3 regions of the Priestia sp. P1_B12_1 genome follow, and region 3 is predicted to be linked to each of the others. Evidence: riboswitches for the same ligand, from Rfam matches in the RefSeq annotation. Region 3 holds a riboswitch; each other region holds the start of a gene.

Region 1 (10,786 bases), 190 kb from region 3:
GGTGCTTGAGATGTCTGACAAAAATGTTGAACAAGTGGCGAAGTTCGGGAAATCATCGGATTTAGTAGCGGGTGAAACGGTGCTTGCAATCGGAAATCCTCTTGGTGAACAATTTTCTCGTACGGTCACACAAGGTATTGTGAGCGCAGCAAAACGCTCTGTCCCTATTTCAGAAAATTGGAACGTAGATGCAATTCAAACGGATGCGGCGATTAATCCAGGAAACAGCGGCGGTGCACTTATCAATTCTTCCGGTGAAGTAGTCGGCATCAACAGTATGAAAATTTCAGAAGACAATGTAGAAGGCATCGGCTTTGCTCTTCCAAGTGATGAAGTGCAGCCGACGATTGAACAGCTGATGAAAAACGGAAAAATAACGCGTCCATATATGGGGGTAGGTCTTCAAGATGTAGGTCAGCTTTCAGCTGCAACAAAACAAAACCAGCTAGGCCTAACAAGCGATACGTCTGAAGGAGTTGTCGTAACGACGGTTGAACCATTCTCTTCTGCTTCTGATGCAGGTTTACAATCAAAAGACGTGATTGTTGCCATCGATGGAAATGAAGTCAAAACATCCAGTGATTTACGTCAATATCTATACACAAAACGTAAAGTAGGAGACACAGTGAAATTAGACGTGTATCGAAATGGAAAAAAACAAACCATTTCTCTAAAGCTTTCAGAGCAGCAGGATAACAATGGATGAGTTCAACACCGTTAAAGCTGCTGCTAGCAGTATTAACAGCGTTCGGATTTTTAACCGGCTGCGGAGGGAAGCATTCAAATACGATGTTTCCTTCTGTAGAAATTAGTCAGCTATCTTCTACCAAAGAACTGGCAGCATATGGGGGAGGCAAGGTGACAGGAGCTGAATTCAACCGTTTTTTAGCCGTTGAAGGGTTCTTGAATCCAGACGCTCCGTTAAATGATACAAGCTACCGCAAAGAGTTATTGCGGCAGCTTGTTATGCAAAAAATCTTAATTTCGCATCTAAAGACAAGCGATGAAGTACAAACACAAGTCGAGGATATGTGGAAGCAAATTAAACGCTCATATGACGAGGATACAAGAAAACAAGGTTATGAAGTGTTAAATATTCGTTCCAGTGATGTAACCAACCAGCTAACGAATCAGTTTAAATTAGAAGAATATTTCCGTAAACAAATTACGTCTGATGAACTAACTGCTTACTATAAACGTATTGAAAACGATCTAACGCGCGTATCTTTTACGCAGCTGGCTTTTTCCACTTTACATGATGCCGATGCCGCTGCGGCTGAACTGCAAAAGGGAACATCGCTTCAGGACGTTCAAAAAAAATATGCTGAATTCCAGACAGTGAGCAAAATAGAGAATGCTGATAATCTAAAGCTTTCAAGTCTATCTCCTTCTTTTATAGATGTGTTAAAAAAACAGCACATCGGAGAGAGTAGTGAGCCCATTAAAATGGGTAAAGTCTATTACATTCTCATTTTAAAACAAAAAGATAAAAAAACGGAATTAGAAGTCAAAGAAGAAATGATGAAAGAACTTGTTTTGAATCATATCAACCGGTATATCCAGGATGAACTGCCAAGGTTTCACGTGACTTTCAACCTTAGGTAGTTCCCTTTTATATAGATTGATTGTTTTCAAAAAACAAGCAGGTAAAAGAGCTTTCTATTAATAGAGAGCTCTTTTACATTTTTAAGTAGACAGAAATGTCGGCACCTGTTAAAATGAAGTTGTAAAACTTTCATTATTCGGAAAATTTATACCCTCCAGCTTTGGAGGGTTATTTTTTATGCTGTTGGACGAATAAAAAGAGCTTGGGACAAAAGTAGTTTAGTGGAAAGAAGATCCGAACGATTCATCGTTCGGATTTTTTCGTTACGTTTCAATCACTTTTCATCTTTTAAATGACTCAATAATGCAGGAGCCATCTCTACGTGAGAAAGGGCGATGTGTGAAATCGTTTTGGCATAAGGTGTAATTTCGTTAATAAATTGTTCGAGTATGTGCAGGTGAGGAAGCTGAAGCTTTGTAATAAAGCAGGCTTGCCCGGCGATGCGTTCACAGAATAAAGCGTAGGGATACTGAGAAATAAATCGTTTAAAACGCTCGTGCTCTCCGTTTTTCATCGTTACTTCAATAAAACACGACACGGGCAAATGCAGCTTTTCATAATCAATATCAATCGTATACCCTTTTATAACGCCAAAGCTCTCTAGCTGCCTTACTCGCTCTGCCACCGAAGGAGGAGACAAATTAATTTGTTTTCCTAGCTCTCGTAAGGAAAGGCGGCTGTTTTGCTGCAGCGCCTGCAAAATCGATAAATCAATTTCATCAATTTTCAATTGAAAACCTTCTTTCTCATTAACGTTTCATTTGATTAGTAATAGTCGATAAGATGTTTTATATGTAATCTAAAATTCCCATTTTTCTTACTATAATAATTAAAAAGGAGTGAGTGAAAAATGGCAAGAGTTTTGTTAGCAAACGAAGAGGGAACAAATTTTGAAAAAGCATTGAATTTAATTCCGCATGTAAAAAGACTGTATGATGAGCTTTACAACACGCTTTGGAACAGCGATATAGTAGAAAAAGAGACTAAGGAAAAAATAAGGCTTTATCTAGCAGGTGTTAACGGCTGTGAGACGTGTATGAGCATGTCATATGTAGGCGATGAGACGCTTAATCAAAAAGTGTTAAGAGAAAAAGAGCTGGAAAAAAAAGATCGACTGCTGTTTCGATTTATTGATGTATACCGAGTGCGTCCAAGGGAGTTGACCGATGCTGATATGGATCAATTAAAGAAATTTTACAGTGATATACAGCTGTTAGAGCTTTTGGCTGTTATTAATTTATTTGATCAATTTCACAAAATGATTGTCAGTTTAGATTTATATGATTTTTGCAGCTTGCAGCGCAAGTGAGGTCTTTGCTAAAAATATCTTGACAGACAAAATTCACAGGAGTAAGATAGCTTTCGTGAAGTGAAACGTATCATGAATCGAATCGATTATTCTAAAAAATAGATCATAGATATTTGAATAAAAATCGCTTAATCCATTACGGAGCGGAGGACCCATTATTTACGCACATATTGTGCTCTGGGGTGAATCCTTAAAAAGGTAGGGTTACTCTTAAAACCCGAACCCGACAGCTAACTTCGCAAGCGTTTTGAGGGGGAAGAGTGTGAAAAAACACAGGAGCCTTCCTGTGTTTTTTTGCGCTTTTTTTAAGAAAAATATGTAATTTTTTAGAAAAAGTATAAGCTAAGAGAACACACAGCAGTTGAAGAAAGGAATAAATACATTATGAAAAAACAGTTTGCTGTATTGGGATTAGGTCGTTTTGGAGGCAGTTTGGTTGAAGAGTTTGCTAATCTGGATGTGGATGTGCTCGCTATTGACCGCAATCAGGAGGTAGTAAATAAATTTAGCAATTCAGCTACATATGTTGTGCAAGCAAACGCGATTGATGAAGCTAGCTTAAAGGGGCTAGGTATCCGCAATGTTGATCATGCTCTTATTTCGTTTGGGGATGATATCGAAGCAAGCGTTCTCGCAACGATGCTTTTAAAAGATATGGGCGTTAAGCAAGTATGGGTAAAAGCAGTGAATATGTATCATCAAAAAGTGCTGGAGAAAATAGGAGCAGACAAAGTCATTCATCCTGAGCGTGATATTGCTAAACGTATTGCTCATCACGTAGTGTCAGAAAAAATCATTGATTACATTGAATTATCAAAGGATTATAGTATTGTCGAAATTGTCGCCTCTAAGAAACTTCATAATAAAACGCTGTTTGATTTAAACATTCGTGCCAAGTACGGCTGCAACATTATCGGCTTTCAGCGAAAAGACGGGGAAATGGTGATTTCGCCTACCGCGCATGAAATAATTGAACAAGGAGATATGCTGATTGTTATCGGACATAACCGCGATTTGAACCGTTTTGAAGAAGAAGGAGTTTAACTCATGAAAAAACAAATCATTAAACTCACCCCTCCGCAGCTGCTTGTCTCCATTTTTGGCGGAGGAATTATTATGGGTGCTCTTCTATTGATGATGCCTTTTTCTACTACTGAGCCAATCCGATGGGTAGACGCCCTTTTTACATCTACTTCCGCTATGACAGTGACCGGCTTAGCCGTCGTAGATACAGGTACACGTTTTACCGTCATCGGTCAAACGATCATTATGCTGTTAATTCAAATAGGCGGTCTTGGCATTATGTCATTTGCCGTGTTGATTTTTATGATGCTAGGTAAAAAAATTGGATTTAAAGAGCGTATGCTCGTTCAGCAGGCATTAAATCAAACAAGCGTCGGCGGAGTTGTCCTGCTAGTTAAAAGGCTGTTTATCTTTTCATTTTTAATTGAGTTTATTGCACTTATCTTTTTAGCGATACGCTGGGTTCCGGAATTCGGATGGTCTAAGGGGCTGTTCTTTAGCTTGTTTCATTCAATTTCAGCTTTTAATAACGCAGGGTTTGGACTACTGTCTGATAACTTAGTACAGTATGTTGGAGATCCTATTATTAACATAACGATTTCTTTTTTGTTCATCATTGGCGGGTTAGGGTTTACCGTTCTTGCTGATATGTGGGTGAAAAAATCGTATAAAAAACTAACGTTGCATTCAAAAATTATGATTATCAGCACGTTTGCGATTAATGTGATTGCCATGCTTTTTATTTTTTTCTTAGAGTACAGCAATTCGCATACGCTCGGAAATTTATCATTAGGAGACAAAGTATGGGCTTCTTATTTTCAAGCGGTAACGACAAGAACCGCTGGATTTAATACAATTGATTTAGCTCACCTGCATGATGCAACGGTCTTTTTAATGGTCTTATTAATGTTTATTGGTGCAGGAAGTGCGTCAACAGGAGGCGGTATTAAACTAACAACGTTTGTGGTGATTGTTTTTTCTGTATGGGCATTTTTACGAAGCCGGGAAGATATTGTGCTGTTAAAGAGACGACTTCTTCCTCTTCACGTGTTTAAGGCACTAGCCATCACGATGATTTCAATTATGTTTGTATTTGGGGCCATTTTCCTGTTAAATATTTCGGAAAACCTTCCGTTTGTAAAAATTATGTTTGAAGTTGTTTCAGCGTTTGGAACAGTAGGTTTATCAATGGGAGCAACTCCTGAACTTTCGTACTTTGGACGCGTAATTATTATCTTTATCATGTTTTTAGGAAAAGTGGGGCCATTAACGCTTGCGTTTTCATTATCTAAGCAAAAGCGCGAAGCTGTTCGTTATCCAAATGAAGATATAATGCTAGGGTAGAAAAATCGCCTTCGATAAGGCGATTTTTTTATATTATTTATACGTTCAAGACATATAAGAGGTTACGCACAAAACAGTTGCGATGAATAAAAAGAAGGCAAAGACAAGAACAATGGGCAATTTGGAATGTCGGCGCATTAAAGGTCCCCCTTTTTTATAGTAGAAAATCTCTTACTATATATAACGAAAGAAATAAAAATATGATTCACTTTTTTTGGCGAAATTTGAAGGTTTTTCTCATTGGAAAAATCCGCACCCCTGTCCTAAACATTTTGCCAAGCTGTTGCATACACTAAAAGCAGATAATAGGAAGTGAGGGATGGTACGTGGGAAAACAAAATTTTGCGTTAATCGTTGTGTTATTTGTTTTACTTGTTATTGTAGGTGCGTCTGGCTTTCGCTTTTAAACGTTAACTTTATTTACGCATAGCTCCCGTCAAAAAGGGCATACTAGGCGGAAGTAAAAACCAAAAATTTCTTCAATATTGCCGAACAATGAGTTCCTCTACTCATTCATCTAATCGGTATGTAGCCATGCGAAAGCATGGTTTTTTTTGAAATAGGAGAGGATGAATGATGTTCATCCCCTCTAGAAATTAGTAGTAGCAAGAACACCCTACGATTACTAATAGAATAAATAAAACAACGATAAATGAAAAACCAAAACCGCCTTTTGCGCCCATATGTGTAACCTCCTTTAGTAAAAGTCTCTATATCCTATGTACTAATTGGGTTAAGTGATTGAGAAATTTGCCTATTTTTTAACGGTAACGATCTTTTGAGAAGAATGAAGAACACTTACTTTTTTCATTTGTGCAGAAATCCTTTATGATAAAGAGGAAAAGGAGGGCAAAGTGGTGGGAATACATGTAGAATACGTCATGAATCAGCTAGAAGAGGGAAAGTGGAGAGAGGTCAAACGCGAAATTCAACAAGAAATGAAGAAAAAACCTCAAGCATCTGATTTGTACTGTTACTTAGCGGTTTGTTTAGCAAAGCAAATCGAAGAATCAATTATCTTTGAAAAAATGGTATTAAATTTAGAAATGGACCGAGCTCTTCATCAGGCACTAACATTAAATCCATCTTCAAGCTTGGCGCACTTCGTTCGAGGAATAAAATACCGGGAAACTCCGCTTATGTTTGGAGGGAATTACGAAAAATCGCTGTCTTATTTGCAGCGGGCGCAAGATCTTGGTTTTGAAGGGATTATGCTGCCGCTCGAACTCGCCAAAACCTATATTCAATTAAAAGAAATGGAAAAAGCGAAAGAACAAATCGCCTATGCCCGAGAAATCAATCCTACTCACGGAGATATTAAAAAAGTCGAAAACATGCTGCAAACAGGACGGTGAATCAAAAGTCCTGTTTTATTTTTGGTTTTGAGGAAACATATGCTGATTTTCATAAAGAATTGCTTTTTATATAACAATAAGAATATTTATAAAAATTTTAAGAAATGCATGTAAGTCCAACGACTTCTTAACTGCTAGATTTTCTACATTATTAGAGCGTTCAGTCTACATAATTCCAAAAATAGTAAGAAACTATCAGCCTATGGATAAATTGTTGGAAAATATAGATAATTGTAAATGAATAGAGAAAAAGGTAAACATGCAATTAACTAAAAAAGCAAAGGTCTGATTTACTTTGCTTTTTATTTATACACATATGTAAAAAATATCATAATAAACCAATTTATTCTTTGTGAAATCCATCGTTTCAGACGATGTGAAATAATGTATTTGAAGGAGGAGACCCAGATGAAGGTTATGAAGATGTTGGTTATTGCATTATTTAGTTTAAGTTTAGTTGTCACACCAGCTGCTGCTGAAGTTCCGGGTGTCGACCATTCAATGAAACGAGGTGCTACACAAGGAATTGTAGCGGCATCTCACCCACTGGCTGCTGAAGCGGGAAGGAAAGTTTTAGCTGAAGGCGGAAACGCTGTAGATGCGGCAGCTGCCATTCAATTATCTCTAAACGTTGTGGAACCGATGATGTCAGGTATCGGCGGCGGCGGCTTTATGATGATTTATGAAAAAAAGAAAGATAAAATTACGATGTTAGACAGCCGTGAAATGGCACCAGCTGATGTCACGCCTAAGCTGTTTTTAGATTCAAAAGGAAAAGTCATCCCTTTCAGTAAGCGTCACATAACAGGAAAGGCAGTTGGAGTTCCTGGTACGCTAAAAGGAGTAGAAACAGCCCTTAAAGATTATGGAACCATGGACTTATCAGATGTTATTAAACCAGCTATTGCTCAAGCAGAACAAGGAATCAAAGTAAATTGGTCGATGGCTCAGTACATTGATGAAAATGTGGACAAGCTTGAAAGATACCAAACGGCCGGTAATGTATTCGTGCCGAATGGCAAGCCGTTAAAAGAAGGAGATAAGCTTGTTCAGCCGGATCTTGCTAAAACATTAAAGCTTATTCAAAAAGAAGGATCAGACGCTCTTTATAAAGGAGAAATTGGAAAAGCGCTTGTTAAAGAAGTTCAAAAACGCGATGGAAGCATGACCATGGATGATTTGAAAAATTACGTTGTAAAAGAACGTGAGCCGGTTAAAACAACTTACCGAGGCTACGATGTGGTTAGTGCGGCTCCTCCTAGCTCCGGCGGATTAACCGTTCAGCAGATTTTAAAGCTAATGGAAGGTTATGATGTAGAAAAAATGGGTTCCAATACGCCTCAGTATTTGCAGCATTTAACGGAAGCGATGCACTTAGCTTTCGCGGACCGCGCGGCGTATATGGCAGATGAAGACTTTTACGAAGTGCCGAAAAAAGGACTGTTAGATGAAGATTATATTAAAGAACGTCGTAAATTAATTAATCCAAACAAAGCAACGCCTAATGTCAAAGAAGGAGACCCTTGGAAATATGAAGGAAAAGAAAATCCAAATAAAGCAACAGTAAAGGAAGAAAATCCAATCGGCCAAACGACTCATTTCTCTGTTGTAGACAAATGGGGAAACATGGTTTCTTACACGACTACCATTGAACAAGTTTTTGGTTCAGGAATTATGGTTCCTGACTACGGATTTATGCTCAACAATGAAATGACGGATTTCGATGCCACTCCGGGAGGCGTGAACGAGGTTGAGCCTAAAAAACGTCCTCGAAGCAGCATGTCTCCAACGATCCTGTTAAAAGACGGAAAGCCGTTTATGGCAATTGGTTCACCGGGAGGCCCCACCATCATTGCGTCTGTAGCAGAAACAATTATGAATGTTATTGACCATAAGATGCCGATTCAAAAAGCGATTTTAACACCTCGTATTTATTCAGGCGGCTATCCAACCGTAAGATGGGAACCAGGCTTTAGCCAAGATACAATTCTTGAAATGATGGCTAAAGGACATGCGTTTGAAGAAAAGCCTGAGCATATCGGAAACGTTCAAGCGGTCATCTATGACTATGAAACAGGGAAAATGTACGGAGGCGCTGATAATACGCGCCAAGGCACGGTATTAGGAGTAGACGCAATTAAATATGTATCCAAACAGCCAAAACCAATTAAAGAAGAGAAAAAAGGAGAGTTTACGGTTGAAGTCAACCGTGCCGTTTATCCATTTACTGATAAGCAAGTGAAGCTGATTGATGGAAAGCCTTACGTTCAGTCCGACCGCCTGCTGTTAGGCTTAGGCGTCATTGATTCGAGTGACTTAAAGCTGTATAAACCAAATCATCACTCGTATTTATCAGTTATCAAAGTAGCAAAATCCCTTGGCTACAAAGTGAAATGGGATGAAGAAAAGAAAGTGGTCTCATTAGAAAAAGATCCTGGTGAAGACGATACCGGCGATGATGAAGACGGAGACGTTATTACAAATTAAAAAAGAGACTGGGACAAAAGTAGTTTAGGTGAAGAAAAATCCGAACGATGAATTGAGATTCTTGATGGAGAATCCAACTTGTTCGGATTTTTTTATTGGTATGGCAAACGTAGGTTTTCAGTGTGTAGTTACTTCTAGCTGTTGCACGTAAATCAACAGCGGTGTAACGAGCGATCCATACTCGCTCCTTTATTCCATTTGTTCATCTTTAAATTGAATGGAGTTTGTTATGTCGCAATCTCTTTTTTATGAAAGCAAATAAAATTGGCGATTTTAAACCAAACGACAAAAAAATTTGCGTGGTTTGCCAAAAAGTTGTAGAAATCGACAGTTTTTTTGGCATGTGTAAGAAAACCCGTGATAAAAAGACTGATAGAATGCTACAAACAAAGTTGGCATCATTTTTGCATAAGAAATAGATGAGGGGCTGTATCAATGAAAAAAATACATAGTTACATAAACACCTATGTTTACTTCACACAGAATAAAATGCAACGGAGGTATAGAAAATGAAAAAAGACATTTCAATTATCGGTGTACCAATGGATTACGGACAAACAAGAAGGGGTGTAGACATGGGGCCGAGCGCGATCCGCTATGCAGGCATGAATACACGCTTAGAAGCTCTTGGCTATACCGTACACGATGAAGGCGATATTAAAGTAGAAATTAAAGAGCGGGCAGACGTAGATAAAAATACGAATTTGAAAAACTTAGCGGCTGTAGCCAGCGGAAATGAACAGCTTGCTGCACGAGTTGAAGAAGTGAGAGAGCAAGACCGTTTTCCGTTAATATTAGGCGGAGACCACAGCATTGCAATTGGAACGCTTGCAGGAGTCGCAAAAGGTTCAGAAAATTTAGGCGTTATTTGGTATGATGCTCACGGTGATTTAAACACCGCTGAAACATCTCCATCAGGCAATATTCACGGCATGCCGTTAGCGGTGAGCCTTGGTATTGGACATCCTGTACTTTTAAATATTGGAGGGTATACCCCGAAAATTAAACCTGAAAATCTAGTTATTATCGGTGCACGCTCATTGGATGATGGTGAAAAAGAGTTAATTAAAGAAAAAGGAATTAAAGTGTATACCATGCATGAAATTGATCGTTTAGGTATGACGCAAGTGATGAAAGAAACGATTGATTATTTAAGCGGTACAGACGGCGTGCACCTGTCGCTGGACTTAGACGGCTTAGATCCGGATGATGCACCAGGCGTAGGTACACCTGTAAAAGGCGGCATCAGCTACCGAGAAAGTCATTTAGCAATGGAAATGCTAGCGGAAGCAGATATGGTGACATCTGCTGAATTTGTAGAAGTGAACCCTATTTTAGATCAGCATAACAAAACTGCAGAAGTAGCGGTTGCGTTAATGAGTTCATTGTTTGGCGATAAGCTTTTATAAGAAAGAGCTACTTAATAGGTATCGTGTAGAAGAAAATCTTTTATGATCCAATAAACGTTTATGCAGGGCTAAGCGGCTGCCATCCTCGCTACGGGGCTGGCGCCATTTGAAAAACATCCGGCATTAATGGACTTGAGCCATGAAGAGCTACCTAGTAAGCGGCTATAAAAACAAAATAAACCTAAAAAAATGAAAGCGATTTCATTTTTGTGCAGCAAAGGGAGGAAATGGGATGAATATTCCACAGGGACAG
Region 2 (10,786 bases), on a different contig from region 3:
ATTCAACAAACGTCCCTTCGGTTTTTTTAAGATCTTCTACCCCCATGCGGTTTTGAATAAAATCAACAACTGAGCGTCCTTCTGGTGTTTCGTCATAAAGAGAAGAAACAAACGCCCATTTGTAAAGTTCACGTTCGTCTGTGCCTTCTACAGTCGTTAATTGATGAGCCATTCGGTTTCCAAACGTAATGGTGCCGGTTTTATCTAAAATGATTGTGTTAATGTCACCAGCTGCTTCTACTGCTTTTCCTGACATAGCGATCACGTTAAACTGCGTAACTCGGTCCATCCCAGCAATTCCAATGGCCGATAATAATCCTCCAATTGTCGTAGGAATGAGGCAAACGAGCAGTGAAATTAAAATAGCCGTGTCCAGTTGAAAATGTAAGTAGTTTGTAAATACAGGAAGCGTCACAACAACTAGTAAGAAAATAATCGTCAAACTTGTTAAAACCGTATTTAGCGCAATTTCATTTGGCGTTTTTTGACGCTCTGCTCCTTCAACAAGCGAAATCATTTTATCTAAAAATGATTCACCTTGCTCACACGTAATTTTAACTGTAATTTCATCGCTGACAACTCTTGTACCTCCAGTTACAGAGTTAAAGTCCCCGCCTGCTTCTTTCAAAACAGGTGCCGATTCACCGGTAATGGCCGATTCATCAACAGATGCCAGTCCTTTAATGATTTCTCCATCTCCAGGAATCATTTCGCCTTGTGAAACGACGACGATATCTCCTTTTTTTAGGTGCGATGCCGAAACTTGTATCATTTGCCCGTTTTGAAGTTTATTAGCTGTAATATCACCTTTCGATTGCTTTAATGAGTTTGCCTGTGCTTTTCCTCGACCTTCTGCTAATGCCTCTGCAAAATTAGCAAAAACAATTGTGAAAAATAACACGAGAGATACGGCAATATTAAAGCCTGCGCTTACTGTACTTTCTCCGAAAAGATCTGGAACAACAGCTAAAAAAAGCGTAATAACAAACCCGATTTCTACTACGAACATGATAGGGTTTTTTATCATCGTTCTTGGACTTAGCTTGATAAAAGCCTGCTTTACTGATTGAATAAAAATCGATGAAGTTTGTTTATCTACAGCACCTTGAATGTGACTGTTACGATCCAATTCAAGATTATTCGTAAAATTCCGTTTATTCATTATAATCCTCCGCTTTCTTGATTACAGTGTCAAATACTCAGCAACCGGCCCAAGTACAAGCACTGGGAAAAACGTAAGTGCCCCTACAATAACGGTAGTTCCAATTAAAATGCCGCTAAATAAAGACGTATCCGTTTTAAATGTCCCAGGTGTTTCAGGAACAAGCTGCTTAGATGCTAGTGAGCTCGATACCGCCAGCATCGTAATTAGTCCGAAGTAGCGTCCAATATACATAACAATTCCCGTAGAAATGTTCCAAAACGGAGTTGCGTCACCGAGTCCTTCAAAACCAGAGCCATTGTTTGCTGCTGATGATGTAAATTCATACAGTGCCTGGCTTAACCCGTGAAAGCCTGGGTTTGATATACCTTCTATTCCTAAATGAGTAGTTAGCGCTACGGCTGTTCCTCCTAAAATTAGCAGCGGCTGCAGAATAAGCGTCACGGCGATGAGCTTCATTTCTTTTCCTTCAATTTTTTTACCTACGTATTCTGGTGTTCTTCCAACCATTAAACCTGATAAAAATACGGCGATGATGACGTACATCATGACATTCATAAATCCTGCTCCGACACCGCCAAATACGGTATTTAACATCATATTTCCAAGCGTTAACAACCCGGTAAGAGGTGTAAGGGTATCGTGCATGGTGTTGACCGCACCTGTTTCACTTGCTGTCGTCACGATGGCGTAAAGCGTCGACATACCGACACCAAAACGAACTTCTTTGCCTTCCATATAACCGCTCGCTTCATTTAGATGAAAAGCATCAAGTCTTGGATTGCCGCCCCACTCTGTTACAAACGCTGTGCTTAAAATAACGATAAACAGCATACTCATCGCTACAAACAAGATGCGGCCTTGCTTACGCTGTCCGATCATTTTTCCGTACGTAAAAGGAAGTGCTGTTGGCAATAAAAGCATAAGGACAATTTGTAATACATTGCTCAACGCGTTAGGATTTTCAAATGGATGGGCTGAATTAACACCAAAAAATCCCCCTCCGTTGTTGCCTAGCTCTTTAATTGAAAGAAAAGAAGCAACTGGTCCCCTTGCTATTTGCTGTGTTGCCCCTTCTAATGTATGGGCAGTCACCGTTCCGCTTAACGTTTGAGGGACACCTGAAATCATAAATAAAATGCCGGTTATAAAAGCGATAGGAAGTAAAACACGCGTAATTGATTTCACAAAATCAACAAAAAAGTTTCCTATTTCCTTCCCTGCCAACCCGCGAATAAACGCGATTGCTACTGCAAGTGCCGTTGCTGGTGCAGCAAACATCATAAATACAACGGCTGCCATCTGCGAGAAATAGGACAAACCTGATTCACCGCTGTAATGCTGCAAGTTCGTATTTGTCATAAAACTAATGGCCGTGTTAAAAGCAAGGGCCGGATCCATTCCTTTGATGTGGCTTGGGTTAAGCGGCAGTACTCCTTGAAACCGGAAGATAAGATACACCACAAAAATCATAAACGTATTCGCTAAAACGAGAGCAATTGCATATTGCTTCCACGTCTGATTATGCCCTTTAATTCCTGCCGCTTTAAACATCACCGATTCTATCTTTCCTACCAAGCTAGTGTTTTTATCGTTTGAAAACACATTCGCTATATAAATACCTACGGGCTTTGCAATAAGCGCTACAAAAACAAGCAGCAGCGCAACTGATAGTAGAAAAATCCCCACGTTTAATTCCTCCGCTTATTAAAATTGTTCTGGATTTAACAGTACATATACTAAATAAATTAAAACGAGAACTGAAATACCTAGCAAAATGAACGACACGTTCACTTCTCCTCTCTTTCGTCTACTACACGAGACGACCAGCAAATAATTCCGTACATAGCAGCTGTTAATATGACAAGCGTTCCCAGCATGATTATATCCAAGTTGCTCCCTCCTAACTGTTTCTTACCACCAATGATTAAGCGTAGTGACTGTTACCGTGCGTAAAGCATCACGCCCAAGTGAGCTAGCAGCGAAAGGTTATCTTTGATTATTCCTAACGTATTGTTGATCTCGTTTTAAAAGCCCTACTATATCCTCTTTACGGTGCAGACATAAGCTGCTCTCCTATTTTTCCATAAAAAAACCGCAGAAGAGAGTCCTCTTCCGCGGTTTAATGCACGACAAATAAGCCGTGATCGACACGAATTTTTTCACTCCCAAAACGCTTACGGAGTTAGCTGTCGGATTCGGGTTATGGAAGTAACCCTACTCAGTTAAGAGATTCACCCCTAGTACATACGTACAAAATATTGGGTCCCCCGCTCATAATTGATTAAGCGTATATTTGTTATTTAATTTTTAGACTTAATTATGGTTTTTACTGCTGCGTTTAATACTTTGATTAGCTAACATAGACAAATAGCGGTTTGCTAGATCAAAAGATTGCTGATCACATATTGCACGATATTCAATCATTTGAATCATTTGCTTAGATAAATGCATGTTAACGCTCCTTTCGCCTATATTTTGAAAGGAACGCGCTATCCGCTTTTATAGAAAACGGCCACGATTACACCATCCTCTCTCTTAACGCTTACGAAGTTAGCTGACGGGTTCGGGTCAAGAAAGTAACCCTACTCAATTATGAGATTCACCCCTAGTAATTGGGTCCTCCGCTCTTTCCCTCTCTTTCAGGAAAGACTCAGCGTTTCACTGTGGAACGTTTCATGAGAGTAATCTTACTCCTGTTAAAATTTACTGTCAACAACATTTTTTGAAATTTTAAAAGCTTTATTTTTTGCTGTTTATTCATTATTTTAAAATAATAAACCCAAAGAAAAAAAGCGTTCTTATCGAGGAGATAAGAACGCTTTTTTTAGCTCATTTTCTCAATTTCATTTACAAGAATTGAAATGGCATCCGTTTTTGTTGCTTCACGCATTGTACGCTTCATCGTACTTGCCTGCTGCTGAAGCTCATTTACTTCACGCAAAAACACTTCTTTTGTTAACTGTTCTTCTTCCACAACCATACAGTAGCCTTTTTTCTTAAAGGACTGTGCATTTAAAATTTGATCTCCTCGGCTTTGTGCTTTTGACAAAGGAATAATCATCATGGGTTTATGAAGGGCTAAAAACTCAAAGATAGCATTTGATCCGCCGCGTGTAATCACATAATCAGTCGCCGCTAGAACATCTGGAAGCTGTTCATTTACATATTCTAACTGACGGTAGCCCGACTCTTTTTCAAGGCTTGTATCAACATTGCCTTTTCCGCACAGGTGTACAATTTGAAATTTCTTTTGCAGTTCAGGCAAGGACTCTCGAACAATCTCATTGATGCGACGTGCTCCTAAACTTCCGCCCATAATGGTTAAAATTGGGCGCTTATCATAAAAGCGAAGCCAGCTTTCCCCGTTCGCTGCGCTTCCGCTAAATAATTCTTTTCGAATAGGTGAACCAACAACCTGCACTTTTTCTTTTGGAAAATAGTTTGCCGCTTCATCAAAAGAAGTGAAAATTTTAGTGGCAAATTTCTGCGCAATTTTATTTGCCAGTCCCGGTGTTAAATCACTTTCATGAATGAACACGGGAATGTTTAGCGATTTAGCAGCCATTACAACAGGGACTGTGACAAAACCGCCTTTTGAAAACACAAGAGAAGGCTTTAACTTTTTCAGCACGCGACGTGCATCGCCAACTCCTTTTGCTACCCGAAATACATCTTTTACATTTTCCATATCTACGTATCGACGCAGCTTCCCGCTTGAAATCGCATGATATGGAACGTTTAATTTTGTAATTAATTCTTTCTCAATACCATTGTGAGAACCGACATAATGGATATCCCATTTTTCACTGTCTAATTCTTTCATAATGGCAATGTTTGGTGTTACGTGTCCAGCTGTTCCGCCTCCGGTAAAAACGATAACTTGCTTACTCATTTTTTCTTCCTCTCTTTACTTCACTTAATGGATCTGTTTTGACATCAATTTTTATCTGATCTTTTTAGCATGCAATCTGACATGTAAAACGATGGTTTTATTATAGCATTTTTCTTTTTACATATGTATGATAAGGCGTATAAAAGCATGCTATACTTTTCATAGGGAGTGATGATAATGAACAAATCTGCACCTATAGTAAAAGGTGATACGGTGGATTCCGAAACGCGCTGCATGCACTACCGTACGGATAAAGATATTATTGCAATAAAATTTTATTGCTGTAATACATATTATCCATGCTATCAATGTCATAACGGACATGCTGATCATGATATTAAAAGGTGGCCAAAAGCTATGTTTAATGAAAAAGCTATTCTTTGCGGAGTATGTAAACATGAGCTATCCATTCATGAATATTTAACCTGTAACTCGACTTGCCCTCACTGTCGTTCTTCTTTTAATCCCGGATGCAGCCTGCATGGACACATTTATTTTGAACAAAAAAGCTGAACAAAACATTGTTCAGCTTTTAAAATAACTGCTCATCTATATTTATAATGGAAGGAAGCAGACCTGGGAACAATTCCTCAAGTTCTTCTAAACGCAAGGAATAATAGTGCTGCGTACCTTCTATACGTAGTTTGATAATTCCAGCTTCGCGAAGTACTTTAATATGATGTGATAGCGTTGATTTTGATACATTTAATTTTTGATAATACGAACAGGTCTGCTCCTTTCTTGTCGCTAAACACTGTACAATTCGCAGCCGGTTAGGATCACTCAACGCGTGTAAAATAGGCGTTAATTTAATTTCAGATTTCGGTGGTTGATAAGGTTTTCTCATGCTTAAAATATAACACAGCTTCTTTTGTGTATCAATGTTCGATAACTTTCGAACTAAATTCCTTGCACTGTTATTTAATCGGTGTTATAGTTTCATTGTTCGATGATATTCGAACTTATCTTCATTTTAATCATAAATTGAATGAAAGATTAAAAACAAAACAAATAATATAAAGCACCATCATTATTAAAGGAGGAATCACCCATGATTCATTTACAAGCTTCAATGAAAGTTAACCCAGCAAAAAGAGAAGAATTTTTAGAAAACGTACAAGAACTAATTAAGCATTCTTTACAAGAAGAAGGAAACAGCAACTATCAACTATTTGAAGATGCTTTTACACCTAACACATTTATGATGATTGAAGAGTGGAAAAGCGAAGAAGCAATTCAAGCACACAATAAATCAGCTCACTTCCAAAGTTTTGTAGCATTTGCTCAAACTGGCGTACTTGTAGCACCTTTAGATGTAAAAACATTACAAGGTTAATCATAACTTCTTTGAAAGGATGACGCATCATGAATGAAGCAATTCGTACAATTCAAGATCATCGTTCTATCCGTCAGTATACAGACGAAGCAGTAAGTGACGAGCATTTAGATACGATTATTCAATCTGCTCAGTCAGCCGCTTCTTCTATTAATGGACAGCAAGTGACTATTATTAGCGTCCAAGATAAAGAAAAGAAGAAAAAACTTTCAGAGCTTGCCGGCAACCAAGCGTGGATCGACCAAGCTCCTCTATTTTTAATCTTTTGTGCAGATTTTAATCGTGCTAAGATTGCAGCTGAACTTAACGATGCCCCTCTTGGCGTAACCGATGGACTTGAATCAATCTTAGTCGGAGCAACTGATGCTGGAATTTCTTTAGAAGCCGCAACAGTTGCAGCAGAATCACTCGGTTTAGGTACAGTCCCAATCGGAGGAATTCGCAGAAAGCCGCTAGAAGTCATTGAACTGCTCGATTTACCGGAATACGTATTCCCAGTAAGCGGTCTTGTGGTTGGACATTCGGCAGATCATTCTGCGAAAAAACCTCGATTGCCACAAGCTGCTGTGCACCATCGTGAAAGCTATAATCACGACTTAAAGCCCTTGATTCAAGACTATGATGCTGAAATGGCAGAGTATATGAAAAAGAGAACAAACGGTGCTGATGACCGCAACTGGTCACAAACTGTATCAGCTATTTATAAAACCATTTATTACCCAGAAGTTCGAGCTATGCTTGAAAAACAAGGATTTAAATTCGAATAACCAAAAGCTGCGATGAACATCGCAGCTTTTTTTATCTACTTTAACAGCATGCTGAATAGACTAAAAGTAATACTCAATAAATGAGGTGTTGATATGGAGTTTATTTTAATTTGTAATTTTCTTTTAAGCGCAACCGCAGCGTTTTTATTGGTGCCGGCTTTTACAAAAAAGCACACTCTTCACGTGACTTTACTTTCTCTCCTTTTCCTCCTTTCAATTATTCCGACTTTTCTTCTCGCTAATCCACATATCGGCGTTTTACCTTGGGCTATTCGAGACGCTCTTCTATTGTTCGCTGCTTTCCTTTTCTTTTGTTTAACCTTCACTTTAAACAAATGGAAAACGCTTTTGTTTTTTCTTCTATTTTTACTGTCGATTGCTCCTCTTTCTTACGTCGTATATGATGACTTCACGCATACGTATATAGATGCCAATATTGGGCTTGGCCTAGGCTTTTTACTGACATGGCTCTTAACAGCTCTGTACAATATTTTGGCTATTCTTCGATTTTTTCGTCAGAAATCTCAGTAAACACATCAAAAATTAACAAACAAACGAATAGTTGATTTTATTTAGTATACGCTAACAACTGCACAGTCCTTCTCTTTACATAAAGCTGTGTATACTAAAAAAGGAGTGATACTTGATGAAACGACTATTCGTAATAGCAGCAGTGATTGCCTTCTTGGCGCTTAGCCGCATGTTAGTATTTGCCGCTGAAACACCTCCTGCTGCAGATGAGCGAACAGCTCAAAATGCAGAAGTTCGCATCGTTCATGCTTCACCGGATGCTCCGGCTGTAGACATTTTTGTGGATGACAAAGCTTTAGTAGAAGGAGCAAAGTTTAAAGATGTCGCCAACTCTTTGCCTTTGGCAGCCGGTTCTCATAAAGTAGAAGTATACGAAGCAAAGACAAAAGGAACAAAAGATTCCATCATCGAAGCTACCCTTGTTGTAGACGGTGGAAAATCGTATACAGTGGCCGCTGTAAATAAAGCAGAAAACCTTGAACTGCAGGCTTTCACGAATAATAAGCAAGGAATGGATGGAAAAGCAAGCTTACGTGTTGCTCATTTATCTCCTGATGCTCCTGCGGTAAACGTAGGTCCTAAAGGTGCTGCTCCTTTATTTAAAGATCTGTCTTTTAAAAGCATTTCAGGTTATCAAGTAGTAAATCCGGGTTCGTATGATCTATCTGTTTCCACGGCAGATGGAAAAGAAATACTAAGTCTTCCTGGAACAAATCTTCAAAGTGGTAAAAACTATACGGTTCTCGCAGTAAATACTGCTGACAAGCTTGAGACCATTGTTTTACAAGATAATTAATTAAAAAAACGTCATTTCAATTGAAATGACGTTTTTTATAGACTGCGCTGAATGAATTCCTCTTTTTTGTACTCATAGGTAGAAATATCGTTCCACAGTCGTTTTGAAAGCTCGTATTTCATACCTTCATATTTTTTTCTAGCACGTTCGTTCGAGCGTAACTGCTCCCTGAAATTAATTCGTTCGTTCCAGTAAGGTGATTCACTGACCGTTACGTACACATGACTTCTTCTCGCATCATGTGGAATGAGCTTACGTGCATTTTTAGCTGTCATAATTGGAGGGTAGTGTGCAGCTGGAACGCCTTCTTTTAATAAGACAAACATCTCTTTTTCTGCTACATATACGTGAGATTTATTTTTTAATATAGCGCGCACTTCATTTATATCTTCTTCGCGTTTGACTCCGATTAAAATATCAACGATTGGTGAACCAGCCAATCCTGGAACGGACGTGCTTCCAATATGTTCGATGTCTACTGAAAAATCTCTTAGTGTATTAAGCAACGCTTCTTTTTCCATTTGATACAAAAGCGACCACTTTGTTTCATACTGAACAATCTTTCGCATATCAGTTTCCACCCTTTCACTTTTTTATACTGTACCATGTTTTAAAGTAAAAAGAAAGAATTTTCTAACTATTTACTTTTGGTTTGCGCTACGAGCTTTATACCCCTCCAGACAGGCTTTGTATTATTTTATATATTTTTGTTATTTTTATTCTAAATGTTTCATAATTGTGGATGTTTCCTCCTCCAAAAGATAGATACGCTTTTATTTTCTATCTCTCCTCTATCATATTCACACTCAGCTGTTTTATACTATTTTACGTTCTTACTAGTAGAAGACACATCCTCAAAATGTAGATGAACAAAGGATTAAAGGTCTTTAATATCGCTAAATTCCACCTTTAATATAATTATATTTTACATTAATGTAAAATTTTATCGGCAAAGATGGCAGATAGTTCAAATTCATTATACAATTGAATTTCGACATATAGTATGATGGATAATATCGGTATTATGAGATAATAGTAGATTTAACTCAAAATTTTGGACTATTTGCCGATATATGATTTGTATACCAATAACCTTATGTTGAAATTTGTAATTTGCAAGGAGGAAAAAATGAATAAAAAACATGTCATGTACACAGCCGTTTCTTCTGTTCTTTTAAGCTCTTCATTGCTTTTGAATTCAATTGATGCAGATGCAGCTGAATCGGCTAAAGTAACTGCTACATCGTTAAATGTACGTGCAACGCCTAGTACAAGCGGTGCTATCGTTGGAAAAATAACGAAGGGAAACACCGTTGATATAGTAGATGAAAGCAAAGGATGGGCTAAAATTACCTATAACGGTAAAGAAGCTTGGATTTCATCTCAATACATAAATAAAACGCAAACAAACAGTACGTCTACCGCAAATTCGACATCGAAGTCAGCGGTCGTTAATGCGAGCTCATTAAACGTTCGCTCTTCTGCAAGCACAAGCGCGTCCATCGTGACGAACTTACCGCGCAATTCGAAAGTAACCGTGTTAAAAGAAAGCGGGTCTTGGTCCCAGATTAAAACGGCAAGCGGTCAAACGGGCTGGGTAGCAAGTCAGTACCTACAAGCAGGCTCTGGCTCCTCTGCGCCAGCTAAGGATTCTGGCTCTACAACATCGAAGTCAGCGGTCGTTAACGCTAGCTCATTAAACGTTCGCTCTTCTGCAAGCACAAGTGCGTCCATCGTAACGAACTTATCCCGTAATGCAAAAGTAACGGTGGTAAAAGTAAGCGGATCGTGGTCGCAAATTAAAACGGCAAGTGGTCAAACGGGCTGGGTGGCGAGTCAGTACCTACAAGCAGGCTCCGGTTCTTCTACGCCGACTAATGACTCTGGTTCTACGTCAACCAAGCCAGCGGTCGTTAACGCCAGTTCATTAAACGTTCGTTCTTCTGCAAGCACAAGTGCGTCCATCGTGACGAACTTACCGCGCAATGCAAAAGTAACCGTGTTAAAAGAAAGCGGATCCTGGTCCCAGATTAAAACAGCAAGCGGCAAAACAGGCTGGGTGGCAAGTCAATACTTACAAACAGGTTCTGGACAGTCTTCACAAACAGCCCAGTCGATTCAAATTACAAAAGCTTCAAATTTACGCACTCAGCCGAGCTTAAATGCGGGAATCATTCGCGTAGCAAAAGCAGGTGAAAGATTCAAAAAAGTAAACGAAACGAATGACTGGGTGCAAATTCAGTACTCTGCCAGTCAAACAGCATGGGTATCAAAAGGGTTAACAGCTGCGGCCGATTCT
Region 3 (10,786 bases):
AGTGATAGATAATAAAGCAATCTGAAAAAAGAGTCCTTGTTCCCAAAGGGCAGACACCGGTACACCGATAAGCAGGTTTCGAATGGCTCCTCCGCCAAAAGCCGTTACGATTCCGAGTATGTAAACGCCTAAAATATCATATTCCTCTTCCATCGCAATGAAAGCTCCGCTGATTGCAAAAGCAATCGTTCCAATAATGCTAAGTACGTCCCAAGTCATGATGCTATCCCCTTTATTCTGTTTTCACCAAGTAGCGACTATTATTTTAAAATCAGGCAGCCTGATTCAAATTTCGATAAGTAAACCAACTCAAATTGTATACAGAATTTCGTGATATTTCAATGTTTTTTTAATCATCATTTTATAGATTTTAAAAAGGGTGTTAAACTAGTAAAAGACAATGTATTCTGTCTCTTTTGCAAAGATGGAGAAATGGGCATTTTTTTGATATGATATGAATGATTTGTCAATTTAATAGTAAGGGAAGGAAAAATCTTTGACAGCAGAAATGAATACTGAACTTGAACGCGTAATTTTAGTCGGATGTCAGCTTCATGACGATGACGAACGTTTTGAATATTCAATGGATGAGCTAGCATCTTTAACTGAGACTGCAAAAGGCGAAGTGCTGGTAAGGTTAACGCAAAAGCGCGATCGCATTCATCCAGCTACTTATATTGGAAAAGGGAAAGTAGAAGAACTTGTGGCTCTTGAAGAAGAGTTAGAGCCTGATTTAATTGTATTTAATGATGAATTGTCACCGAGTCAAATCCGCAATTTGTCAGCAGGGTTATCTGCGCGTGTTATTGACCGTACGCAGCTGATTTTGGATATCTTCGCACAGCGTGCTCAAACGCGAGAAGGAAAAATGCAGGTGGAACTTGCTCAATTAAATTATCTGCTACCTAGGTTAGTAGGACAAGGTACCGCTTTGTCACGTCTTGGAGGCGGAATTGGAACAAGAGGTCCTGGTGAAACGAAACTTGAAAGTGACCGCAGACATATTCGCCGTAAAATTGATGAAATTAAGCGTCAGTTAAAGACAGTGGTAAGTCACCGCGAACGTTATCGAGAAAGACGTAAGCGTAATCATGTCTATCAAATTGCAATTGTGGGCTATACGAACGCTGGTAAATCGACGATCTTTAACCGCTTAACAGAGGCGGGTATTTTTGAAGAAAATCAGCTGTTTGCAACTCTTGATCCAACGACAAGACAGTATACGCTTCCGTCAGGACTAACGGCTCTGTTAACGGATACGGTTGGATTTATTCAAGATCTCCCAACAACGTTAGTAGCCGCGTTCCGTTCAACACTTGAAGAAGTAACCGAAGCTGACCTTGTTCTGCACGTGGTAGATTCATCTAATCCAGATTACAATAACCACGAAAAAACAGTGCATCGCTTACTAGAAGAGCTGAACGTAACGGACATTCCGATGCTGACAGTTTACAATAAAGAAGATATGCAGCATGAACTATTTGTCCCATCCGCTTCGACATCTTTATCAATGAGCGCTTTTAAAGCTGCTGATTTAGTGAAGCTTGGGGAAAGAATTCAAGAAGAAATGAAAAAAGAAATGGCATTTTTTCATGTGCTGCTGCCGGCTTATGAAGGGAAAATGCTCGCTGAACTCAAAACGGTCTCTATTCTTGAGTCGTTAAAATTCAATGAAGAAACTGAGAAGTATCAGTGCAAAGGGTATATTGCAAAAGAGCATCCCCTTTACAAAAAGCTACAAACGCTTGAAGAAAGTTGAGGAACAAAGAAATGATGTTTGATCAGTTAAAAAACGGGGCACGCATTCGGGAACTTGCTGCAAAAGTAGAAAAACAAATTAAGCCCGTACATGAGAAAATTGACGAGCGCATTGAAGCAAATCAATTTCGGGTGCTGCAAAGCTTTCAGCAAAATCGAGTGAGTGATTCACATTTTAATCCGACAACGGGGTATGGATATGACGATCTAGGCCGCGATACGTTGGAGAAAGTATACGCGGATGTTTTTGGAACAGAAGCTTGCCTGGTGCGTCCGCAAATTATTTCAGGTACTCACGCAATTGGCATTTCGCTGTTTGGTGTACTGCGTCCTGGAGATGAACTATTATATATAACTGGAAAGCCTTATGACACTCTTGAAGAAATTGTTGGTATACGAGGAAGCGGCGTAGGCTCTTTAAAAGAATATAATATTAGCTATAAATCAGTAGATTTAACAGCGCAAGGTCAAGTGGATTTTGAAGAAGTGAAAGCGTCTATTCATGAGCACACAAAGATGATAGGCATTCAGCGCTCAAAAGGTTACGGCATTCGTCCTTCTTTTACAGTCGCGCAAATAAAAGAAATGATTTCTTTTGTAAAGAGTATTAAGCCTGACGTTATAGTATTTGTCGATAACTGCTACGGTGAATTTGTAGAAACAATCGAGCCAACGCATGTAGGAGCAGATTTGATGGCAGGGTCGCTTATTAAGAACCCCGGTGGAGGTCTTGCTAAAATCGGCGGCTATATTGCAGGACGAAAAGACCTAGTCGAAGCTTGTTCATACCGAATGACAACTCCTGGAATCGGTGCAGAAGCTGGAGCGACGCTGTATAGCTTACAAGAAATGTATCAAGGGTTCTTCTTGGCGCCGCACGTAGTCGGTCAAGCATTAAAAGGAGCGGTTTTCTCATCCGCTATGTTCGAAGAGCTAGGGATGCAAAGTGAGCCGAAGTGGAACAGTGAACGAACGGATTTAATTCAATCCGTGCAGTTCGATGACCGCGATAAAATGGTTTCTTTTTGTCAGGCTATTCAATTTGCTTCGCCAATTAATTCACACGTAACGGCCTATCCTGCTTATATGCCAGGGTACGAAGATGATGTGATTATGGCAGCTGGAACGTTTATACAAGGAGCAAGCCTTGAGCTGACGGCAGATGGACCTATCAGGCCTCCTTATGTCGCTTACGTGCAGGGCGGGTTAACGTATGCTCACGTAAAAGTAGCAATATGTATGGCAGTAGATCAAATGCTGACGAAAGAACTTTTATAAAATATAAGATAGAAAGACTATTTTCTCCCTGCTAAGAAAGAAAAGATAGGCTTATAAAAATAAACGAAGCGCTATTTATTTGTATAGAAGAAATGTTCAGAAAAATTTATGTTAGAATTACTAACATTCGGTTGACAGGTGAACTAACATAGCATACAATGTAAATAGTTAATCCAAAGGAGGAACTGAAATGAGTGACAACATTCGAAGAAATACGCCACTTTTCCCAATTGGAATTGTGATGCAGTTAACTGAGTTGTCGGCTCGCCAAATTCGCTACTATGAAGAACATGAATTAGTTGCACCAGTAAGAACAGAGGGAAATCGACGATTATTCTCATTTAACGATGTTGATAAGCTGCTTGAAATCCGTGATCTTATTGAACAAGGTGTAAACTTAGCAGGTGTAAAACAGCTGTTTCATCTTCAAAAGGAGCAAAAAGGGCATAAGCAAGAAGAAAAAGTTGTGGCAGCAACAGCAAAGCCAGAATTAACGGACGATGAATTGCGAAAAATGCTTCGTGCAGAACTTATGCAAGCAGGCCGTTTTAATCGAGCAACTTTAAATCAAGGAGATATGTCCAGGTTCTTTCATTAATAAAGTTATCAATATTTATGCCGTTCGTATATGAGGGGTATAGATTATAAATATTATATAGAGATTTAGGGGAGGATCACACGATGGCAAAGTACACAAAAGAAGATATTTTCCGCAAAGTTCAAGAAGAGAATGTAAAGTATATTCGTCTTCAGTTCACTGACATTTTAGGAACAATTAAAAACGTTGAAATTCCAGTAAGTCAATTAGAAAAAGCGTTAGACAACAAAATGATGTTTGACGGTTCTTCTATTGAAGGGTTTGTACGTATTGAAGAATCAGATATGTACCTATTCCCGGACATTGATACATTTGTTATTTTCCCTTGGACATCTGAAAAAGGTAAAGTAGCACGTTTTATTTGTGACATCTACAATGCAGATAGAACTCCGTTTGATGGCGATCCACGTAATAACTTAAAACGTGTGTTAAAAGAGATGGAAGAGTTAGGATTTACTGATTTTAACCTTGGACCTGAGCCAGAGTTCTTCTTATTCAAATTAGACGAAAAAGGCGAACCTACATTAGAATTAAATGATAAAGGTGGCTACTTCGACTTAGCGCCAACTGACCTTGGTGAAAACTGCCGTCGTGACATCGTATTAGAGCTTGAAGAAATGGGCTTTGAAATTGAAGCATCTCACCATGAGGTAGCTCCTGGACAACACGAGATTGACTTCAAATATGCTGCTGCATTAAAAGCTTGTGATGATATCCAAACGTTCAAACTTGTTGTAAAAACAATTGCACGTAAACATGGCTTACATGCTACATTTATGCCAAAACCATTATTTGGTGTGAATGGTTCAGGTATGCACTGTAACGTTTCATTATTTAAAGATGGTCAAAACGCATTTTATGATGAAAACGGTAATCTAGAGCTAAGTGATACTGCTCGTCAATTTATCGCAGGTATCATCAAGCACGCACACAGCTTTACAGCAGTAACAAATCCTACTGTAAACTCTTATAAGCGTCTAGTGCCTGGATATGAGGCTCCTTGTTATGTTGCATGGTCTGCTCGTAACCGTAGCCCATTAATCCGTATCCCAGCTTCTCGCGGCGTAGGAACTCGTGTTGAGGTACGTAGCGTAGACCCAGCTGCTAATCCATATTTAGCAATGGCTGTTCTATTAAAAGCTGGTTTAGATGGAATCAAGAACAACCTTGAAGCTCCAAAACCTATCGATCGTAATATCTATGTAATGACAAAAGAAGAGCGTGTTGAAGAAGGTATCGTAGATTTACCTGCAACATTAGCTCAAGCTTTAGATAGCTTCCAATCAAACGAAGTTATGGTTTCTGCATTAGGTGAACACTTAGCAGAGCACTTCGTTGAAGCGAAAGAAATCGAATGGGATATGTTCCGTACACAAGTTCATCCTTGGGAACGTGACCAATACATGAGCCAATATTAATTCTTAAAAGTCCGAGAGATCGTTTATACGTTCTCTCGGACTTTTTTGTTTTCAAAATGAATAACATTGCGCATATTAAATATTGAACTAAACTGTTCATAAAATAAGTATAGCTGCCTGTCGTACAATTTACGGGAGGCTTTTTATTGTTTTGTTAGATACAGGAAAGAATTTAGTTATATGAATTAAAAAGGATAAGCTTTTTGTCTCATTGAATCTATATGTAAAAGTAGTGTATAACAGATAGAGAGATTGTTTATGTGTTCACTCTGCACTTCAGTATAACTTCAGAGAATTTTCAGCCAGTCGTAGTATCATTAGAAAATACTGTTGGAGAGGAATGGAATGAAAATGCAAGAAGGAAATTTTTTCAAAGGTTTAGTAATAGGCATATTAATAAGCATTCCAATTTGGATTATTCTCATTGTTATAGGCGTTCTGCTTTTTAAATAGGTCTTAACGTTATAAATAATAGACCCTCTTGATCTATACTTTAATCAACCAGAATAGAATCTGGACCAAAAATATGTTAGGGGGGAGAGAAGATCCGCACGATGAATTGTGCGGATTTTTTTATTGGTAGGGTGAACGTAGATTTCATCTATTTAGTTGCTTCTAGCAGTTGATTGGAGGGAAAGGCGAAGACTCCTGCGGGAAAAGCGGAATAGGTGAGACCCCGCAGGAGCGCACGCGACGAGGAGGCTCACCAGCCGCCCGCGGAAAGCGAAGCCTTGCACGGAAATCAACAGCGATGTAACAAGCCATCCATACTAGCGCATTTATCCCATTTGTTCGTTTTTAGGTTGAAGTGATGTCGTTATGTCTCAATCTCCTTTTTTAGTAATTTTTCACTAAGTAGGCTAGTATACGTAGCACTTTTTTCCCCCATGCATATGTTAAAAATAAGGAGGGACAAGTAATATGAAAAAAATCTATCTTGATGCAGGACATGGTGGGGCAGACGCAGGAGCGGTTGGAGCAAACGGACTGTATGAAAAAAACTTAGTTTTAAAAATCCAACAATATTTAATAAGCTATTTAAATAGCATGTACAGTGATTTTACAATTAAAACCACTCGTACCACAGATGTTTTTTTATCGTTATCTCAGCGCGCTTCTCAAGCTAATTCGTGGGGCGCAGATGCATTTATGTCTATTCACGTAAATGCCGGTGGAGGAACAGGGTACGAAGATTATGTTTATAGAAGCGCTAGCAATGCCAGTAAAACGTTTCAATCGATTGTCCACGGCCAAGTACAGCCAGCGCTGCTGTCGTATAATCATCCGAATCGCGGTCGAAAATCAGCCAATTACGCGGTGCTTCGCTTAACAAATATGCCTGCAGTACTAACTGAAATAGCTTTTATTGATAACAGTACAGATGCAGCACTTCTTCAAAATGAAGCTTTTTTAAAAAGCATGGGTGAATCGTATGCAAAAGGAATTGCCGTATATTTAAATTTACCTCGTCGTGCAGTTCCAAACCCAAATCCAACACCAACTCCGAATCCATCGCCTTCTGAACCGGGTACAAAAACGTATACGATCAAGCAAGGAGATACGCTTTACAGTATTGCACAGAAGTACAAAATAACAGTACAGGCGCTTCAAGAAGCGAATACAGGGCTTTCTGATCCGTTAACACTGCAGGTTGGAAAAACAATCGTTATTCCTTCAGGAACTTCACCAATACCATCTCCAACACCACCTTCTGAACAATATCCACTTCCTAATGGAATTTTAAAACAAGGCGATTCTGGAGAAGCAGTGAAACAGATTCAAAGAGCATTAAACGCGGTTAATTTTAAAGTAGGGTCAGTAGACGGAATATATGGAGTACAAACGAAAGATGCAGTCAGACGTTTTCAGCTTGTGTATCTTCCTTATGATGTAGATGGCATTTATGGTCCTCAAACGAAAAACAAGCTAGCAGCCGTTTTAAAAGCAAAAAGTTAAAGAAAGCAGGTCTTCTGTAAGCAGGCAGAAGGCCTTTTGTTTTCCCCTTAAAAGCGCCTTAAGTACTATTTTATCGTTTACGTAAAATAATGCTTTACAAACCATTTGTACGGGAGTATATTATCTAAGAACAAAGGATAGTTATGAAAGAAACTTGTTATCAATCATACCCTTTAACCGAAAATTATATTGACCTGTTATCGCTTAATTCGTCAGAAGTGGGGGACCCAAATTTGTGCATTGTCACTTGGGGTGAATCCTTTTTTAAAAGGTAGGGCTACTCTCATAGCCCGAATCCGACAGCTAACCCCATAAGCGTTTTGGAGAGGAGGTTTAAGCTGTGTAAAAACGCTGAGAACCCTTAGTGTTTTTTTTGTGCGCTTTTTTAACATAAAAAGGTATTTTTTAGGGATAATATCACTTATTCATGAACTTGTAACGGAGCTTAGCAACGAACAGTGAATAGTAGCTAAGCAATCATCGGAGGGAAATTACGTGAACTATTCAGTTCTCAAGAGATTATTGATTGGAAAGCCGCTCAAAACAAAAGAGTTAGGCGATCAAAAGCTTAGTAAGCTTAAAGCGCTGGCTATTTTATCATCAGATGCCTTATCTTCAGTGGCTTATGGAACAGAACAGATTTTGATTGTCCTTGCAACAGTGGGCGTGCTTGCCTATTGGTATTCGATTCCAATTGCGATTGGGGTATTGGTGCTGCTGACGGCTTTAATTCTTTCATACCGTCAAATTATTTATGCGTATCCGCAAGGCGGAGGAGCTTATATTGTTTCCAAAACCAATTTAGGAGAAAATCCTGGGCTTATCGCTGGAGGATCACTGTTGGTGGATTATATTTTAACAGTTGCTGTGAGTGTTTCAGCAGGAACCGATGCTTTAACTTCGGCTTTTCCAACGCTGCATCATTACAATGTAGTAATTGCGTGTTTGCTGGTGATTTTTATTACCGTCTTAAATTTACGCGGTGTAACAGAATCCGCTTCTGTATTAGCTTATCCGGTTTATTTATTTGTTATTGCTCTTATTTTGTTAATAGCGGTAGGCTTTTTTAAAATAGCGACAGGTCAAGTTTCACCTGAGCTTCATCCATCTCTCGGTACAGTAGTGCCAGGTATTAGTTTGTTTTTATTATTAAAAGCTTTTTCATCAGGCTGTTCGGCATTGACAGGTGTAGAAGCTATTTCAAATGCAGTGCCTAACTTTAAAGAGCCAGGTGCAAAAAATGCGGTTCATACATTAATGCTGATGGGCGGTATTTTAGCCGTTTTATTTTCTGGCATCACGTTTTTAGCTTATTGGCTTGGTATTTCTCCAAAAGCAGATGAAACGGTTGTATCACAAATTGCATCGAGTGTGTTTGGACGAAATGGATTTTATTATTTTATTCAAGGTACAACAGCTCTAATTCTAGTGCTAGCGGCGAATACGGGCTTTTCAGCGTTCCCTTTGCTGGCTGTGAACTTATCGTCTGATAAATACATGCCAAGAATGTTTCAAATTCGTGGCGATCGACTAGGCTATTCAAATGGAATTGTGACCCTTGGAATTGCTTCTATTGTCTTAATCGTAGCTTTTAAAGGAGCGACTGAACAATTAATTCCTCTTTATGCAGTCGGGGTGTTTATTCCATTTACGCTTTCTCAAACAGGAATGATTGTCAAATGGCTTAGAGAAAAGCCGGCCGGCTGGCAAGGGAAGCTAACCATTAACTTAATTGGTGCCCTCATTACTTTAACGGTGCTAATCATTTTGTTTACAACGAAGTTTTCACAAGTATGGTCCGTGCTCATTTTCTTGCCGGTTATTGTCTATATTTTCCATCGCGTTCATACGCATTATGAAGCGGTAGGAGAACAGCTTCGCATTAAGCAAGGAGAAAAGATTGGAAAGCTTGAAGGAAGTGTGGTCATTGTTCCTGTAGCAGGAATGACAAAGGTAGTAGAAAATTCATTAAATTATGCAAGAACGATTGGTGATACCGTTATTGCAGTGCATGTGGCCTTTGATCGAGAAAGCGAAAAGAGAATGGAAGAGAAGTGGGAGAAGTGGCAGCCCGATATTCGTATTGTTACGTTTCATTCTCAATACCGCAGCTTAGTGCGGCCGCTGTTTCGATTCATCGATATGGCTGAGGAAAAAGCGCGGGAAAACAATATGGCTATTACGGTCGTTATTCCGCAATTCATTACGAAAAAAAGCTGGCAAAATATCCTGCACAATCAGTCCAGCCTACTGTTAAAAGCACATTTGCTTTACCGTAAAAACGTAATCGTTACAACTGTACCGTATCGTTTTAAAAAATAATGAAACATGACTAAAAACCTCCAACTTAGATGTTGGAGGTTTTTAATTTTTAAATTCACATACACTAACCGTAATCGAATCTCATCAAAGGCGCAAACGGAGGGATTGTATGAGTGAATTAATTAAATTGTTGCGAAAAGGAAATAAATCGGCTATGATGGCCGCTATAGTGAATACCATTATTTCCATTATTAAAGGGATTGCATTCGCTTTAACAGGGAATGTAGCAATGTTTGCTGAAACGATGCACAGCTTAGGAGATGCAGCTAATCAGTTTTTTGTCTTTATAGGTTCGGCATTAAGTAAAAAAGCCCCGACCAAACGATTTCCAAATGGTTTCGGCCGATTGGTTAATCTTGTTCTATTAGGAGCAGTTCTTGTAGTAGGGATTATGGCGTTTGAAACGATTAAAGAAGGATATCACCATATTCTTCATCCAACGAAGTCTTCAGGCTTTATTTTAAATATTGCAGTACTTGGCATCTCGGTATTGCTTGAGATGTTTGTCTTATTTAAGGCAATGAAAGAAATTTTGCACGATGTCGGAATGAATACCGCAGAGGTCAATGTTTTTACGCACAGCTTTGTTCATTTAAAGAAAGCAAAGCCAGCAACCAAGCTGGTCTTTATGGAAGATCTGGTAGCTACTGGAGGAGGCGTATTGGCGTTAATAGCCGTTTTCATTTCACGGTTTACACCTTTTCACCAAGCTGAAGGAATTGCTTCTATTTTAATTGGGCTTATGATGTTTTTTGTAGTAGGACGAGTATTTTTAGATAATGCTGCTGGAGCCCTTGGTGAAGCAGATAAAGAAATGGAAATAAAAATTGGCGCGATTGTCATGCAAGATGTACAAGTGCGTGATATTCAAACGTTAATGGTGATGAAAGAAGGGGAAGAGCTTCACGTTGAATTAAAAGTAGAAATTGATCCTTCTTTAACAGTGGCAGAAGCTGATGATATTAAAGATCGTCTGGAAAATCGTATTTTACAGGAAAAAGGAGTAACGGATGTCATTATTGAATTTGATGAAGATAATGGAATTCCGGACTGGGCGCCAAGTGATTTACAGCTTCAAAAAGAATAAAAACAAGGAAGAAAACAACTGTTTTCTTCCTTGTTTTTTTAGCTATATACTTTTTCACGTACGTTTGGAGAATCTGTTGAAGCTTTCGAGAAGTTAATGGTTTCACGTACAACGTAAATAGGTCTATTTTTACTTTCATCGTAAATTCTTGCGATGTATTGTCCGACTAAACCTAAACCAAGTAGCTGAATACCGCTAAAGAAGGTGATAGCTACCATAATAGAAGTCCAGCCAGGCTGAATATTTTTACCTATCAGCCAAACAACAATCGAATAACTTAACACTAAAAGTGATACAAAAACCGATAATAAGCCAATAACCATTACTAAACGCAAAGGCTTCGTTGAAAACCCAATAATTCCATCTGAA

The links. A riboswitch is a leader RNA that binds a small molecule or an ion and turns the genes downstream of it on or off. The one in region 3 is predicted to bind cyclic di-AMP.
Region 1: another riboswitch for cyclic di-AMP. It lies ahead of AC1D0Y_RS00670 (potassium channel family protein); the one in region 3 lies ahead of AC1D0Y_RS01620 (APC family permease).
Region 2: another riboswitch for cyclic di-AMP. It lies ahead of kdpF (K(+)-transporting ATPase subunit F); the one in region 3 lies ahead of AC1D0Y_RS01620 (APC family permease).

What each region holds. Positions count from the first base shown of each region.
Region 1 is NZ_JBFTZR010000001.1:109,976-120,761, reverse strand. Features, by position in the region: gene AC1D0Y_RS00690 (S1C family serine protease) at 1-706, shown strand, start outside; gene AC1D0Y_RS00685 (peptidyl-prolyl cis-trans isomerase) at 703-1,605, shown strand; gene AC1D0Y_RS00680 (Lrp/AsnC family transcriptional regulator) at 1,881-2,336, opposite strand; gene AC1D0Y_RS00675 (carboxymuconolactone decarboxylase family protein) at 2,457-2,915, shown strand; cyclic di-AMP (ydaO/yuaA leader) riboswitch at 3,031-3,175, shown strand; gene AC1D0Y_RS00670 (potassium channel family protein) at 3,300-3,959, shown strand; gene AC1D0Y_RS00665 (TrkH family potassium uptake protein) at 3,963-5,282, shown strand; gene AC1D0Y_RS00660 (YjcZ family sporulation protein) at 5,609-5,689, shown strand; gene AC1D0Y_RS00655 (YjcZ family sporulation protein) at 5,879-5,965, opposite strand; gene AC1D0Y_RS00650 (tetratricopeptide repeat protein) at 6,140-6,637, shown strand; gene ggt (gamma-glutamyltransferase) at 7,046-9,124, shown strand; gene rocF (arginase) at 9,634-10,533, shown strand; gene AC1D0Y_RS00635 (amino acid permease) at 10,766-10,786, shown strand, end outside.
Region 2 is NZ_JBFTZR010000006.1:98,803-109,588, reverse strand. Features, by position in the region: gene kdpB (potassium-transporting ATPase subunit KdpB) at 1-1,162, opposite strand, end outside; gene kdpA (potassium-transporting ATPase subunit KdpA) at 1,184-2,845, opposite strand; gene kdpF (K(+)-transporting ATPase subunit F) at 2,870-2,950, opposite strand; cyclic di-AMP (ydaO/yuaA leader) riboswitch at 3,321-3,463, opposite strand; gene AC1D0Y_RS19700 (hypothetical protein) at 3,479-3,616, opposite strand; cyclic di-AMP (ydaO/yuaA leader) riboswitch at 3,689-3,831, opposite strand; gene AC1D0Y_RS19695 (undecaprenyldiphospho-muramoylpentapeptide beta-N-acetylglucosaminyltransferase) at 3,990-5,057, opposite strand; gene AC1D0Y_RS19690 (CHY zinc finger protein) at 5,235-5,570, shown strand; gene AC1D0Y_RS19685 (ArsR/SmtB family transcription factor) at 5,590-5,904, opposite strand; gene AC1D0Y_RS19680 (putative quinol monooxygenase) at 6,109-6,393, shown strand; gene nfsA (oxygen-insensitive NADPH nitroreductase) at 6,423-7,160, shown strand; gene AC1D0Y_RS19670 (hypothetical protein) at 7,254-7,691, shown strand; gene AC1D0Y_RS19665 (DUF4397 domain-containing protein) at 7,807-8,487, shown strand; gene AC1D0Y_RS19660 (GrpB family protein) at 8,523-9,056, opposite strand; gene AC1D0Y_RS19655 (N-acetylmuramoyl-L-alanine amidase family protein) at 9,617-10,786, shown strand, end outside.
Region 3 is NZ_JBFTZR010000001.1:296,815-307,600, reverse strand. Features, by position in the region: gene AC1D0Y_RS01655 (trimeric intracellular cation channel family protein) at 1-219, opposite strand, end outside; gene hflX (GTPase HflX) at 497-1,759, shown strand; gene AC1D0Y_RS01645 (methionine gamma-lyase family protein) at 1,774-3,036, shown strand; gene AC1D0Y_RS01640 (MerR family transcriptional regulator) at 3,227-3,634, shown strand; gene glnA (type I glutamate--ammonia ligase) at 3,718-5,052, shown strand; gene AC1D0Y_RS01630 (hypothetical protein) at 5,675-5,809, shown strand; gene AC1D0Y_RS01625 (N-acetylmuramoyl-L-alanine amidase) at 5,974-7,008, shown strand; cyclic di-AMP (ydaO/yuaA leader) riboswitch at 7,200-7,341, shown strand; gene AC1D0Y_RS01620 (APC family permease) at 7,504-9,330, shown strand; gene AC1D0Y_RS01615 (cation diffusion facilitator family transporter) at 9,440-10,417, shown strand; gene AC1D0Y_RS01610 (glycosyltransferase family 2 protein) at 10,456-10,786, opposite strand, start outside.